2 regions of the Cedecea sp. NFIX57 genome follow, and region 2 is predicted to be linked to the other one. Evidence: predicted binding sites of a transcription regulator. Region 2 holds the regulator's gene; the other holds the start of a gene.
What was found. Region 2 encodes LexA, which represses DNA repair genes until DNA is damaged. Its sites were predicted from a motif close to TNCTGTATGTACATACAGNA; they were not measured.

Region 1 (7,639 bases), on a different contig from region 2:
ACGGCGGCGAGGGATGAATGAATCTTCAGGGTGATCCAGCTGGCGACGTAATCGTAGTTAACGGCATGTTTATCCGCCAGATCCTGCGGCAAAACCAGCGTGACGCCTTCAACCTCCCGGACGGTCACAATCGCGGCATCTTTTAATTCCGCTGAAGGCGCGGGTAAAGTGCAAAAAACATATTTCCCTGGGTTAAGCTCCGGGGCAGCATTGCTCAGCAGTATTGCCAGGTTATTCTCGCCAGCCATTTATCGGTCTCCTTTTCATTGATTGAGGACGAATTAAATAGCGTTTGAGCGATAAATAAAAATTAAAAAATATGCTGTTGCATTAGGTACGCTAATGATGAGGCGGTGCGCCTGTGACGCACCGCCCGCAGTTATTTCCCGGTCAGCATCTGCCAGAGAAACTCTTCTATCATGGCCTGATGGGCCGCGGTCTGGCTATTTTCCGGCGCGCTGCCGTGGCCGGCGTCCGTTTCCTCATACAGCCAGACGTTCTCGTGCCCTTGCTGCTGCATCCGTGCCGCCATTCGGCGGGCATGAGCCGGACTAACCCTGTCATCCTGGGTGCCGGTGGTGAACAGCGTGGGTGGATAATCTACGTCAGCGGACACTTTGTCGAAAGGAGAATAACGCCGCAGCCACTCCCGCTCTTCGGCAATGTCCGGGTCGCCATACTCGGCAATCCAGGATGCCCCCGCGAGCCAGCGGTGATAGTTCAGCATATCCAGCAGCGGGACTTCACACACCAGCGCGCCAAATAACTCCGGGTAATCGGTGAGCATATTGCCAATCAGCAGGCCGCCGTTGCTCCCGCCCTGCGCGGCAAGTTTTGCGGCACAGGTGACTTTCCGCGCCGCCAGGTCGCTTGCCACAGCGGTAAAATCTTCCCAGGCGCGATGACGATGCTGTTTGAGCGCAGCCTGGTGCCAGCCGGGGCCATATTCACCGCCGCCCCGAATATTCGCGACGACGTAAACCCCGCCGTTTTGCAGCCATGTCACGCCTTTTGAGTCCAGGTAATGAGGTGTTAAAGAAACTTCAAATCCACCGTAACCATACAGCAGCGTCGGATTCTCACCGGACAGCGCCAGCGCTTTGGCGGCCACCTGGAAGTAGGGGACGCGGGTTCCGTCCAGCGAAAGGGCAAAGTGCTGGGTCACGCTAAACTCTCCGGCGTCAAAGCAGGTCGGATCCTGTTTCACGAGGCTGAGCGTGTCATTGTCCAGATCGCCATAGCTGAGGCTGTGTGGCTGCAGAAATCCGTGGCTGACCAGCCGGTAGCGGTTACTTTCATCGTCGATACCGCCGGCGGAAACGTTGGTGAAATCAGGCAGCTCAAGCGTTTTTATGCAGTGCCGCTGGCCGTTATCGATTTTTATAAATTCGACCTTCTCAACGGCGTCCTGGCTCAGGTTAAGCAGAAGGTAGTCGCGGGTTGAACTGTAGCCTTGCAGCGTCGTGCGCGAGTTGGGCGTGAAGAGTGCAATGAAATTGCGCTCGCCCCGCTGAAAATCAGCCAAATCAATCGCCAGTAGAGCACCGGCGGGCCAGACAGTCTCCGCGATTGGCCAGTCGGAGGTGAGCGTAACCAGCAGCCAGTCTTTGAAAAATCCGCAGGAGGCATCTTCAGGAATAGCGATAAGCGTCAGGGTGTTCTGGTCGGTCAAAAGCCAGGTTTGGCCATGGTAAAAGTCTTTGCTGCAGTGCACCAGATCCCGCTCAAAACCGGGGGTGTCATCATGCCAGGCTGAAACGGCCATGTCCGTCGCTTCACCGGCGTAGATAGGCGGTGTATCTTGCGGTGATGTACCCCGAGTCCAGCGATAGACACTGCGTGGATAGCCGGACGTCGTGAGCGTGTCCTCTCCTGCATCGAGCGCCAGCAGCAGCGTGTTTTCATTCAGCCAACTGACCGAACTTTTGCTTTCCGGCAGGAAGAAGCCCTCGGGGATAAACGCTTTATTTACCAGATCGAATTCACGAATTTCACAGGCATCGCCGCCGCTGGATAAAAAGATCAGCGCCCGGGAATAGTCCGGGTGGAGGAGATCGGCGCCATGATAGCTCCAGTTTGCGCCTTCCTCTTCATTCAGACGATCGACATCCAGCACCGTTTCCCATTCTGGTGTCGCGGTAAAGTAAGAGCTTTCAGAAGTCCGGCGCCATATACCGCGAGGGTGTTCGTCATCCTGCCAGAAGTTATACACCGCGTTGCGGTAATGGCTCCCCCAGGGAATATTGGTTTTATCGTCCAGCGACTGCAGGATCGCGCCCCGCATTTGCTGGAAACGCTCTCCCGTGGCGAACCTGTCCGTGGTGCGTTTATTTTGTTTTTCCACCCAGCTTAGCGCCGCGGCATCTTCCGGGGTTTCGAGCTGGCTAAGCAAATCCTGAATCACTGGCTGTGTCATCACGCGTCCTTTTGTTGGGTACCGGGCTTGCAACTGACCATATCATTATGCTCATGCTCATTACACCTGAAGGCTTTTGTGGTTTCTGCCAGCGTGCTCGAATTTTTTCGTTCGCAAAACGAAGGGCTTAGCAAAAGTACGTGTTTTCTTACTTGAAGTGTCTTTTTTACCTGATACTGTATATATAAACAGTATTTTTATTGGCGGTATCATGAACCTTCTAAAACCTGCGGCCTGTTGCCCTGACGCTTCCTTTCCTCTCTTTTCTGACCTGGTGCAGTGCGGGTTTCCGTCACCGGCTCAGGACTATGTTGAGCAACGTATCGATCTCAATAAACTGCTGGTGCGCAATCCCGGCGCGACCTATTTCGTAAAGGCGGCGGGGGATTCGATGGTGGAAGGGGGAATTGGCGAAGGGGACTTGCTGATTGTGGACAGCTCAAGAACGGCGTCACAGGGCGATATAGTCATTGCGGCGATTGACGGGGCGTTCACCGTGAAGCGCCTGCAGCTTCGCCCCACGGTGATGCTACTGCCGATGAATAGCGCCTGGGCACCGATTCCCGTCACCGATGAAGCCGAACTCGATATTTTCGGTATCGTCACTTTTATCATCAAAGCGGCGGGCTAAGCATGTTTGCGCTGGTGGACGTCAACAGCTTCTACGCCTCCTGCGAAACGGCATTCCGCCCGGATTTAGCCGGAAAGCCGGTGGTGGTCTTATCCAATAACGATGGCTGCGTCATCGCCCGCTCTGCGGAAGCCCGATCCTTTGTCAAAATGGGGGAGCCTTTCTTTAAACAGAAAGAGGCTCTCAGGCGGCACGGCGTGCTGACGTTTAGCAGCAACTACGAGCTGTATGCCGACATGAGCGAGCGGGTGATGGGCGTGCTTGAAGAGCTGCTGCCGAGGGTCGAGATTTACTCCATTGACGAAGCATTTTGTGACTTAACGGGCGTGAGTAATTGCTACAACCTGAAGGCCTTTGGCCAGACGATCCGTGCAACCATTCGCCAGCGCACCCGCCTGACGGTGGGCGTGGGCATCGCACCAACAAAAACGCTGGCTAAACTGGCAAATCTTGCGGCAAAAACGTGGCAGGAGCGAACCGGTGGTGTGGTTGATTTATCCCGCCCGAAGCACCAGCGCTGGCTTATGGCACAGCTGCCCGTGGGTGAAGTCTGGGGCGTGGGGCGGCGACTGTCGAAAAAGCTCGATGCCATGGGTATCAAAACGGTTTTACAGCTTGCCGACGCGGATATCCGTTTTATTCGACGGCATTTCAGCGTGGTGCTGGAAAGAACGGTGCGCGAATTGCGCGGCGAGTCATGCCTTGAAATGGATGAGTTCTCTGCCGCCAAACAGGAAATCATCTGCAGCCGTTCGTTCGGGGAACGCATTACCGAGTATGAGGATATGCGCCAGGCGATCGGCAGTTATGCCAGCCGGGCGGCGGAAAAGCTGCGGGCTGAGCATCAATATTGCCGGGTGATCTCTGCTTTTGTGAAGAGCAGCCCGTTTGCCGTGAACGAACCTTATTACGGTAACTGTTCGTCCGTTTCGCTGCTCATTCCCACGCAGGACAGCCGGGATATTATTCAGGCCGCGATGCAAAGCCTGGATGCTATCTGGCAGGCGGGGCACCGTTACCAGAAAGCGGGCGTCATGCTGGGCGATTTCTTTAGTCAGGGTGTGGCGCAATTCGATTTGTTCGACAGCAATGTTCCACGCCCTAACGGCGAAAAGTTGATGACCGTGCTGGACTTCCTGAATCAAAAGCAGGGCAAAGGCACGCTCTATTTTGCCGGGCAGGGCATACAGCAGCGGTGGGCGATGAAGCGCGAAATGCTGTCGCCGCGCTATACCACGCGCTATGCCGATCTGCCGCAGGCGTGGGTTTGCTGATCTTTAGGATGTTGATGAAGCTAATACCCCGTCTGCTTATTGACTGCTCTGTGCAGCGGTAATCCCTGGTTCTGGCGCTGAATATTTTCAAGTAACTGGCTAGCGATAATATCGACAGAGGCTGAGGAGGCCATATGTGGGGTGATCACCACCTGCGGGTGCGTCCACAATAGGTCGCCCTGCGGCAGCGGTTCTTGCGGAAATACATCGAGCACGGCGCCAGAAAGATGACCGCTGTTGAGGGCGGATAGCAGGTCGCCACTGACCATATGTTCACCTCTGCCACAGTTGATCACCGCGGCTCCCCTCGGGAGTTGATTGAACAGCGGCTCCGCCAGGATACCGCACGTTTGTTCAGTGAGCGGCAGAACATTGACCAACACATCAAGCGAGTTCAGAAAAGGCTCAAGCTGATGCTGCCCGTGATAGCCATCAACGCCTCTTAGCTGTTTTTCATTGCGCGACCAGCCAGATACCCGGTAACCCAGCGCCACCAGTTGACTGGCAATGTATCCCCCGATTTCCCCCAGCCCCATGATACCGATGTGGTAATCGGCGGCGGTACGCTGCGGGTGGCATTTCCATATCTGCAAGCGCTGATGAGCTACAGCGCGATCGAAATAGCGCTGGAACCATAATATGCCCCATAGCGCGTACTCGAACATACCGTGACGAAAACTGTCATCCACTACCCGGCAGAGTGGGATCTCGCTGGTGAACACCGGGGAGGGAAGGTGGTCAACGCCAGCCGAAGCGGCCTGAATTAACCTCAGTTTTGGCGAGCGAGTCAACAGCTGCGGGTGCGGATACCAACAACAGGCATAGCTTGCTTCAGCGGCGGCCTGATTGTCAGGCAATACCGCATCTACATCAGGAAACTGCCGCAGAGCAACACAAATCTCATGGGCGAAATCCGCATCGCTGCAATCCACAACAATTGTTATATCAGGCATAACGTTAACCTTTGTACGAGGTATCAATGCGATCAAGACGACGCAGCCACGCCTGCCAGACCAGTTGCCGTTCCTCTTCGACGCCCATTAACTGTTCGCAGGCATGTTGACTGAGGTGTGGGGCGATGGTGTGGATCGGGCTGAGAGGTGCCAGCTGTGAGGCGGCCATCTGGATTTCACAGGCGCGGTTAAGGTAATACATGATGTAAAACGCATCTGCGACGGTACGGCCCACCGATAACAAGCCGTGGCTTTGCAGGATCAGGGCAATGTGGTTACCCAGCGAATGTTGAATACGCTCCCGTTCATCGAGATCAAACGCCACACCTTCATAAGGGTGGTAGCCAACGCGCCGGTAAAACTCGGTACTGATTTGATTAAGCTGCAGCAGGCCATCATGACAGGCGGCGACGGCCATGCCGGGCAAAGTGTGCGTGTGCATTACGCAGTGGGCGTCTTCCCGTGCCATATGCACCGCACTGTGGATGGTAAAGCCTGCGGAATTGGCCGGAGCATTGCCTTCCACGACCCTGCCTTGCATATCCACAACGATCAGGTTACTGGCCGTGACTTCATCAAACATCATACCAAAGGGATTAATTAAAAAGCGCGGCGTACCGTCACCGGGCAGGCGGACGGAGAAGTGAGTGTAAAGGGTATCTTCCCAGCCGAACATTGCCGCCAGACGGTAGGCCGCAGCCAGTTGCTGACGCAGGTGTTGTTCTGTAACCATGACTAGACTCCCATAAATTCACGGATGCGGTTAAGAGAAGGAGACTGCTCCGTGCCGCGGATAACCTGCGGGGAGACGTCGCCCTGAATCACGCCATGTTCCATAATGACAATTCTGTCGGAAATGGATAACGCGAAGTCCATTTCATGCGTGACGATCAACATCGTCATGCCTTCCCGGGCAAGAGACTGAATCACCTTTAGCACTTCGCCGACAAGCTCAGGATCCAGCGCAGAGGTGGGCTCATCAAACAGCATGATGTCCGGTTTCAGAGCCAGTGCTCTGGCGATGGCGACACGTTGTTGCTGCCCGCCGGAGAGCTGGTTCGGGTATTTATTGGCGTGCGCCAGAAGCCCTACGCGATCGAGTAGCCCAAGCGCTTGCGCGCGGGCGGCGTGCGGGTCGAGCAGTTTGTGGTACAGCGGAGCAAGCATCACGTTGTCGAGCACTGTACGATGCGGGAACAAATTAAAGCTCTGGAAGACCATACCGATTCTGCGTACGCCCGCGCGTAGCCGGTGTTTATCGATAATGGCGTTACCTTTCAGGTAGTCTTCACCGTAGAGAATGATCTCTCCTGCATCGATGTTTTCCAGCGCGTTAATAGTACGGATAAGCGTGGTTTTTCCCGAGCCGGATGGGCCGATAATGCTTATTACCTCACCACTCTCGACCTTCATATTGATGCCTTTCAGCACCTGATGTTGCCCCCAGGACTTGCGGAGATCGCGCAAATCAAGGGCTGGAGGCGTGCCGCGGGTAGAAACCGATTCTTTTGCTTCCGACAATGTGGGCAGGCTTTGGCGTAGAGTCAGGCATTCGGCATCGCTCAGTGTTTGTGGGCGTTTGCGCTGAATATCCAGCCGGTTTTCCAGCGCTTTAAACAGCCAGGTAAATACCGTCACCACCATGACGTAATAAACGGCCACCGCAAGCAGTGTTTCCATGACAAGGAAATTCTGGGCATATAAACGCTGGCCGGTCAGCAGTAATTCGGGCAGTGACACTACCGACAAAATCGAACTCAATTTAATCACGGTGATGTATTCATTAATTAGCGTCGGCAGAGCAATGCGAAACGACTGCGGAATAATAATTAAGCGTTGGATCCCGGTGAAACTAAAACTTAATGCGTGGCCTGCCTCGCTTTGCCCTTTAGCCACGGAAATTAAACCACCGCGATGAATTTCTGCCATATAGGCGGCTTCCGTGACGGTCAGCGATACCAGCCCGGCGATAAACGGCACTCCAAGAAGCGGCTGCGTGACCGGGAACAGCTGCGGCAAGTTGTAGACGAACACCAGCAGTACCATTAAGGGCACACTGCGGAAAAACCAAATATAGAGTTCGACGGGGATCTTAATCCAGCGCTGGGCTGAGAGCTTTGCGCAGGCTAAAAGAAAACCTAATACCAGACCAATCGACCAGGATAATGAGCTGACAAAAATAACCGTCACACACGCCTGCCAGAATGCCCCAATGCTAAATAACGAAAAAAAATATCCCCAATCGAACGCCATATCGACTCCTGTTGCTCAATAATTGATTGTCTTAATCGATACTTTCTAAGTTGTATTTCTTAATAATGTCTGCATATTTCCCGTTGGCTTTTAACGTCACCAACGCGGATTT
Region 2 (7,639 bases):
TTCGGATTTAAAAGAATATCTCGTGGCGTTAACGACCCAATGGCCTGTTTATAGTTATCAACTTTATCGCTGATATCGTCGATGCGATCCTGGAGGTTGTCTTTATCCGTTATTTGCGCCCCGATAGACGGTAAAATAACGGTAATATTGTCGTCTGGTTTGGACCGGGCTAATAGCGCCGGGTTGATTAACACGCCACTGCCATAATTAGCCGAAGCCACGCCGGTGCCCCCCATCGCATCGTTTCGCGCTTCGGACCAGGTCCCCGCCGCCCCGGCCTGATGGGCAATAAAGAAGGTTGCGGCGAGTGTCGCCACCGAAGATTTTATTTTATTCATTCACAGCACGCCTGTCTGATTGTCAGATGAAGTAATTCGCCCCTGACAGTTATGACTGAACAGAGGCAGACTATTGCTGTGAATAGCGCGATAAAACGATGGATATTTGAACCATCAGGATCCCAGATATATCCTTAGGGTTAACGTCTTATTGTTTCCTTGCTAATTAATTTATAGTTTACCCTTCGGCTTTCGTGAAGGCAGACCGTTATGCGGGCCAAAGAATTGAGGCGGATGATCTATCCAGCGATCCTTGCGCTGCATGGCGTAAGACTGATTTAGCGGGTAATAAATTTTATTTTCGGCTTTATTGGCTTCGCCTACGACTAATAACCGCACATCCTGTTCGGTATTATTAATAAAGGTATGGCAAATGCCGGTTCCGGCAGGAAATCCCACGCTGTCGCCCGGTTCAAGCGCCCAAAGATGACCATTGATCCACACTTCCGGGTGCCCCTCGAGCACATAAGCAAACTCTTCTTCGCTGCTTTCCGCGTGGGGATAAGAGGTTCTGCGGCCAGGGGGGATACGCTCATGGTGAATACCAAGGCGGGTTAAACCGAAATTACGGGCCAAAGGAGCACCAATGGAGAACAGCTCCGTGCTGTCCGGATACGTTGCGTCGTCCTCGCCTTCCAGCTCGCGCCAGTGACGAATACAATCAGGTTTTTGCATTACTTCCTCCTGGGTAGATAGGGTCAGTATGTACCAGGATTCGGCGTTTTATCCGCATTATGGTAAAGTATTGCGTCAATGACCGGGAGAGGCTGATGGATACCACAACTTCGCAAAACGTGTTAGCTCAGGCTGAAAAGCTCTGCCTGCAACGCAATGTACGCCTGACGCCGCAGCGTCTCGAGGTTTTGCGCCTTATGGCCGAGCAAACCGGCGCCATCAGCGCCTACGACCTGCTGGATCTCCTGCGCGTTAGCGAGCCACAGGCTAAGCCTCCAACGGTTTATCGCGCGCTGGATTTTCTGCTAGAGCAAGGTTTTGTTCACCGTGTGGAATCCAACAACAGTTACGTACTGTGTAATTTTATCGATCATCCAACCCACTCTTCCGCCATGTTTATCTGCGACAGATGCGGAGCGGTAAAAGAGCAAGCGGCTCAGGGTGTGGAAGATATTATGCAGAAACTGGCATCCAAAATGGGATTTACCCTGCGCCATAACGTGATTGAAGCTCACGGATTGTGTGCGGATTGCTCGGAAGTGGAAGCCTGTAGCCACCACGACGCCTGCAATCACGATCATTCAGTGCAGCCAAAGAAAAAGCGTTAAGAGGGAGTGGTACGTCCTTGTACCCGGGCAGGATTGGTCTTACTGAGTAGCACATTTGAGGGGCCGCCAGGTTACCAGCGGTATTTGCTCCCGGACTCCCAGTCCTTCACTTCTTTCTCTGCCTGGTCTTTGGCGTAGCCGTAGCGTTCCTGGATTTTACCCACCAGCTGGTCACGCTTCCCTTCGATGACGGTCATATCGTCATCGGTCAGCTTACCCCATTTCTCTTTGATCGTACCTTTGAACTGCTTCCAGTTACCGCCGATTTCGTCCTTATTCATCGTCATCTCCTCATCGTTCGGTTTAGGTTTGTGCATCCGGGCTGCAGGATGCTGACTTTCTGGAGCACACCCACTGTCTGCTGGATGTAAAGGTAATTGTAGACAAGGATTCTGAGTTAAATTTAAAACTCAGAATCTTTAACCATCATTAAAAGCGATGACATGCTAATTCCTCGCCTTAAAAAAGAGAAATCAGCACGATAGAAGATGGGTTAACGAGCGTCAGGCAGCGCGATCAATGGCTGCCCGATGCAGCGAACCAGGTGTTATTGCGCCAGTGGCGTCGCCAGATGACGCCAAGCGACAGGCCGCGCAAGGCTAAAAACACCGCCAGCGACAGCCACAGGGCGTGGTTGCCCCACAAAGGCAGCGTAAGCATCGTCACGCCAAAACCCAATGCCGCAACCGCCATGCTGTTTCGCATTTCGGCACCCCGTGTCGCGCCGATAAACATGCCATCCAGCAGGTAGCACCAAACGCCCACTACCGGCAAAATAACCTGCCAGGCAAGATAATGGTTTGCCAGAACACGAAGCTCCGGCAGAGAGGTAAGCAGGGCAACAATTTGCTCCCCGGCAAAGGCATAAATAGCGGCAAACGCTATCGCAACCAGCCCCGCCTGCCTGCACGCAGCCCCCCAAACCTCGAGCAACTGCCCACGGTTACGCGCCCCGTAAGCCTGCCCTGAATGGGCCTCCACGGCGTAAGCAAAGCCATCGAGCGCATAGGCGGTGAAGGTCAGCAGCGTCATCAGTACGGCGTTAACGGCGACAATTTCACTGCCAAGACGCGCACCAAAAATGGTGATAGAAGCAAAGCAGATTTGCAGCAGCAGCGAACGCAGCATGATGTCGCGATTAAGCGCCAGCAGCTTACGCAAATCCCCCTGCCAGGCCGTTTTAAGACGAGCCCAACTGATGCCCCGCAGCTTCATCACTTTGCGCACCATCACTAGGCCGATGATAAACGTGGCATATTCGGACACCGCCGTGGCCAGCGCCGCCCCCTGCACGTTCATGTGCAGCCCCATCACCAGCCAGAGATCGAGCACGATATTAATCAGGTTGCCGACGACCAACAGAATGACCGGCGCTCGCGCATACTGAACGCCCAGCAGCCAGCCTAACAGCACGAGGTTAGCCAGCGATGCGGGGGCGCTCAGCCAGCGGATTTCCAGGAAGCGCCTTGCCTGATACAGCACCTCGTCATTGCCGCCAACAACGTGCAGCGCAAGGTTGATCAGTGGATAACGCAGGACCACGATAGCCAGCCCGGCTATCAGCGCCAGCATCAGGGGTTGAACCAGCGCGCGCGCCAGTCGCTGCGGATCGTTCGCGCCAAACGCCTGTGCCGTTAACCCGGTGGTGCTCATGCGCAGAAAAAGCAGCAGCATAAAGAGGAAACTGGTCGCCGTGGCACCGATAGCGACCCCGCCGAGATAGGTTGGGCTATCAAGATGGCCAATGACCGCGGTATCGACCAGGCCCAGTAACGGCACGGTAATGTTGGAAAAAATCATCGGCAGCGCAAGCCGCCACAGCGCACCATCCGTTGACGAAAAGAATCGCATGGGAATGATCCAGAGGATAATAGAGGGGAATTTAAAGCAGGTGGCACGGCATATTTACCGCACCACCGGAAGAGGCGTTACAGCCATTCACCGTTGCGGATAACCCCGACGGCCAGGCCTTCAATGCTAAAACTCTGCTCGCGAAGATCGACCACAATAGGCTGGAATTCGCTGTTTTCCGGCAGCAGGTGCACGGTGTTACCCTGCTTTTTCAGGCGTTTTACGGTCACTTCATCGTCGATACGCGCGACAACGACCTGGCCATTACGTACGTCCTGAGTTTTGTGTACCGCTAATAAATCACCGTCCATGATGCCGATATCTTTCATCGACATGCCGCTGACGCGCAGCAGGAAATCGGCATTCGGTTTGAACAGAGAAGGGTCAACCTGGTAGTGGCCTTCGATGTGCTGCTGCGCCAGCAGCGGCTCACCGGCTGCAACACGGCCCACCAGCGGCAGGCCATTTTCTTCTTCAACCAGCAGACGAATGCCGCGTGATGCGCCAGAAACAATCTCAATGGCACCTTTACGTGCCAGCGCTTTCAGATGCTCTTCCGCGGCGTTTGGAGAACGGAACCCCAGACGTTGTGCAATTTCGGCGCGCGTAGGTGGCATGCCGGTCTGGTTGATATGATCCCGAATGAGATCAAACACCTCTTGCTGCCTGGTAGTTAGTGCTTTCATTCCGCCCCCTGGGTGTTTATACAGTCATGCTGTGAGTATATACAGCCCCGGGCGATTTTGAAACCACAAATTAAGCAAAAAACCAGCGACTTAAACTATTCTGGAAGAGCTATCGCAAATGTGACCAAAGCAAGGTGGCCCAGGTCGCAACCGCAAGGATAATCGCTATCAATACGGCGGCTGAACCCATATCTTTGGCTCGCCCTGAAAGCTCGTGGTACTCGGTGCCAACACGGTCAACCAGTGCTTCAATGGCGCTGTTGAGGATTTCGACAATCATCACCAAAACCACCGAGCCAATCAGTAAAATACGCGTGATGGGGTCCACATCCAGCCAGCAGGCGATGGCGATAGCGATAACCGCAGCCACGCCCTCCTGACGAAAGGCAGCTTCGTTGATCCAGGCCGCACGGAGCCCCTTCCATGAGTAGCCTGCAGCCTTAATAATGCGGGTGATGCCGGTGGTATTATTCGCCATTCAAGGAAACCTTTTTAAAGATTGAGCATCAATGCTCATTGAGTCTAAATCGCAGCGCCACAGAAATTCCCCAGAGTTTCTGATATCCTTGCGGCGCATTTGCATTATTAACCTGAGGCTTTACATCATTTATGTCAGGCTGGCCAAGAATTTACTACAAATTACTGAATTTACCATTAAGCGTTCTGGTAAAGAGCAAGTCTATTCCGGCGGATCCACAAACCGAACTCGGTCTGGACCCTTCACGCCCCATCATGTACGTCCTGCCCTACAATTCTAAGGCAGACTTACTGACGCTGCGTGCCCAATGTCTGGATCACGATCTGCCCGACCCGCTGGAACCTCTGGAAATTGACGGCGTACTGCTGCCGCGCTACGTGTTTATCCACGGCGGGCCGCGCGTCTTCACCTATTACACGCCAAAAGAAGAGTCGGTAAAACTGTTCCACGATTATCTGGATCTGCACCGCAGCAATCCCGATCTCGATGTGCAGATGGTGCCGGTTTCCGTGATGTTCGGCCGCTCGCCAGGGCGTGAAAAAGGGGAAATCAATCCGCCTTTACGCACGCTGAACGGCGTCCAGAAATTCTTTGCGGTTTCCTGGCTGGGTCGCGATAGCTTCGTGCGTTTCTCACCGCCCGTTTCGCTTCGCCGTATGGCAACCGAACACGGCACGGACAAGATTATCGCCCAAAAACTGGCTCGCGTGGCGCGCACTCACTTTGCCCGCCAGCGTCTGGCCGCCGTTGGCCCGCGCCTGCCGGTTCGCCAGGATCTCTTTAACAAGCTGCTGGCGTCAAAAGCGATTGCCCGCGCGGTAGAAGATGAAGCCCGCAGCAAGAAGATCTCCCATGAGAAAGCGCAGCAAAACGCCGTTGCCCTGATGGAAGAGATTGCCGCCAACTTCTCCTACGAAGCTGTACGTCTGACGGACCGCGTTTTAGGCTTAACCTGGAACCGCCTCTATCAGGGCATTAACGTGCATAACGCCGAGCGCGTGCGCCAGCTTGCCCACGACGGCCACGAAATCGTCTATGTTCCCTGCCACCGCAGCCACATGGATTATCTGCTGCTTTCCTACGTGCTTTATCACCAGGGGCTGGTTCCGCCGCACATCGCCGCCGGGATCAACCTGAACTTCTGGCCAGCCGGCCCGATTTTCCGCCGCCTGGGCGCGTTCTTTATTCGCCGTACCTTCAAGGGCAACAAGCTTTACTCCACGGTGTTCCGCGAATACCTGGGCGAGCTGTTCAGCCGCGGCTATTCCGTTGAGTATTTTGTCGAGGGTGGCCGTTCCCGTACTGGCCGCTTGCTGGATCCTAAGACCGGCACGCTGTCGATGACGATTCAGGCCATGCTGCGCGGCGGCACCCGCCCGATCACTCTGGTGCCGATCTACATCGGTTACGAGCATGTCATGGAAGTGGGGACCTACGCGAAAGAGCTGCGCGGTGCGACCAAAGAAAAAGAGAGCTTCATGCAGATGGTGCGCGGTCTGAGTAAGCTGCGCAACCTCGGCCAGGGTTACGTTAACTTCGGTGAACCGCTGCCGCTGATGACCTACCTGAACCAGCATGTGCCGGAGTGGAAAGACTCTATCGATCCGATAGAAGCAATTCGCCCGGCCTGGCTGACGCCAACGGTGAACGATATCGCCGCCGATCTGATGGTGCGCATCAACAACGCAGGGGCCGCTAACGCCATGAACCTGTGCTGTACCGCGCTGCTTGCTTCACGCCAGCGCTCGCTGACCCGTGAACAGCTCACCGAACAGCTCGACTGCTACCTCAACCTGCTGCGTAACGTGCCGTATTCCCCGGATGCCACCGCACCAACAGTTTCCGCCAATGCGCTGATCGACCACGCACTGCAGATGAACAAGTTCGAGGTGGAGAAAGACACCATCGGTGACATCATCATTCTGCCGCGCGAGCAGGCCGTGTTGATGACCTATTACCGTAACAACATCATGCACATGCTGGTGTTGCCGTCGCTAATGGCGTCTATCATCACTCAGCATCGCCACATCTCACGCGCAGAGCTGCTGCGTCAGATAGAAGTCGTTTACCCGATGCTGAAAGCCGAGCTATTCCTGCGTTGGGAAAAGAGCGAACTGGGCAGAGAAATTGATGCGCTGATCGCCGAGATGGAGCGCCAGGATCTGGTGATGTTGGTCGGTGACGAAGTGCAGATCAACCCTAACCGTTCACGCATTCTGCAGCTTCTGGCGGCGGGTGTGCGCGAGACAGTACAGCGTTATGCCATCACTTTCTGGCAGTTGAGCGCCAACCCGTCGATCAACCGTGGGACGCTGGAGCGCGAAAGCCGCACGGTGGCACAGCGCCTGTCCGTTCTGCACGGCATTAATGCGCCGGAGTTCTTTGATAAAGCGGTCTTTACCTCGCTGGTGCTTACCCTACGTGATGAAGGCTATATCAGCGATACCGGTGATGCCGACGCAAGCGAAACCATTAAGGTTTACCAGATGCTGGCCGATCTAGTGACCTCGGATGTGCGCCTGACGATTGAGAGCTCAGCGTCCCAGGACGCGGTTTCTTAATTCAGCGGAAACGAAAAAGGCGGGTGATTAACCCGCCTTTTTTATTGCCTGAAGACTGACTCAGAAATGCAGGTAGCTCAACGCCAGGCCCAGGAACAGCACCAGCCCGACATAGTTATTGTTCATAAACGCTTTAAAGCAGCCTTCACGCTCGCGTTTAGCGATCAGCTTCTGCTGATGCACAAACAGCCCGCCCGCCAGCAAAATTGACCAGTAGAACGTACCACCCAGCCCATTGAGCCAGCCCACAACGCCCATCAACAACATAGTGGCGATTTGCAGCAGGCCGATAATCAGCTTATCGTTGCGGCCAAAGAGAATCGCCGTCGACTTAATGCCGATCTTCAGGTCGTCGTCGCGGTCGACCATCGCATACTGCGTGTCGTACGCCACGGTCCAGCAAATATTGGCGAGGAACATCAGCCAGCAGCTTAACGGCACC

Region 1: umuD (translesion error-prone DNA polymerase V autoproteolytic subunit) is a predicted target of LexA. The motif match lies at 2,591-2,610, and genes of this name have one in related genera.

What each region holds. Positions count from the first base shown of each region.
Region 1 covers NZ_FXAS01000007.1:9,634-17,272, forward strand. The annotation lists gene B9Y90_RS07380 (ACT domain-containing protein) at 1-248, opposite strand, end outside; gene B9Y90_RS07385 (prolyl oligopeptidase family serine peptidase) at 380-2,416, opposite strand; gene umuD (translesion error-prone DNA polymerase V autoproteolytic subunit) at 2,628-3,047, shown strand; gene umuC (translesion error-prone DNA polymerase V subunit UmuC) at 3,050-4,321, shown strand; gene B9Y90_RS07400 (2-hydroxyacid dehydrogenase) at 4,342-5,274, opposite strand; gene B9Y90_RS07405 (class II aldolase/adducin family protein) at 5,279-6,007, opposite strand; gene B9Y90_RS07410 (amino acid ABC transporter permease/ATP-binding protein) at 6,010-7,527, opposite strand; gene B9Y90_RS07415 (ABC transporter substrate-binding protein) at 7,559-7,639, opposite strand, start outside.
Region 2 covers NZ_FXAS01000011.1:38,031-45,669, reverse strand. The annotation lists gene B9Y90_RS11325 (conjugal transfer protein TraF) at 1-338, opposite strand, end outside; gene B9Y90_RS11320 (cupin domain-containing protein) at 510-1,013, opposite strand; gene zur (zinc uptake transcriptional repressor Zur) at 1,109-1,621, shown strand; gene B9Y90_RS11310 (CsbD family protein) at 1,693-1,902, opposite strand; gene dinF (MATE family efflux transporter DinF) at 2,138-3,472, opposite strand; gene lexA (transcriptional repressor LexA) at 3,550-4,158, opposite strand; gene B9Y90_RS11295 (diacylglycerol kinase) at 4,268-4,636, opposite strand; gene plsB (glycerol-3-phosphate 1-O-acyltransferase PlsB) at 4,768-7,197, shown strand; gene ubiA (4-hydroxybenzoate octaprenyltransferase) at 7,258-7,639, opposite strand, start outside.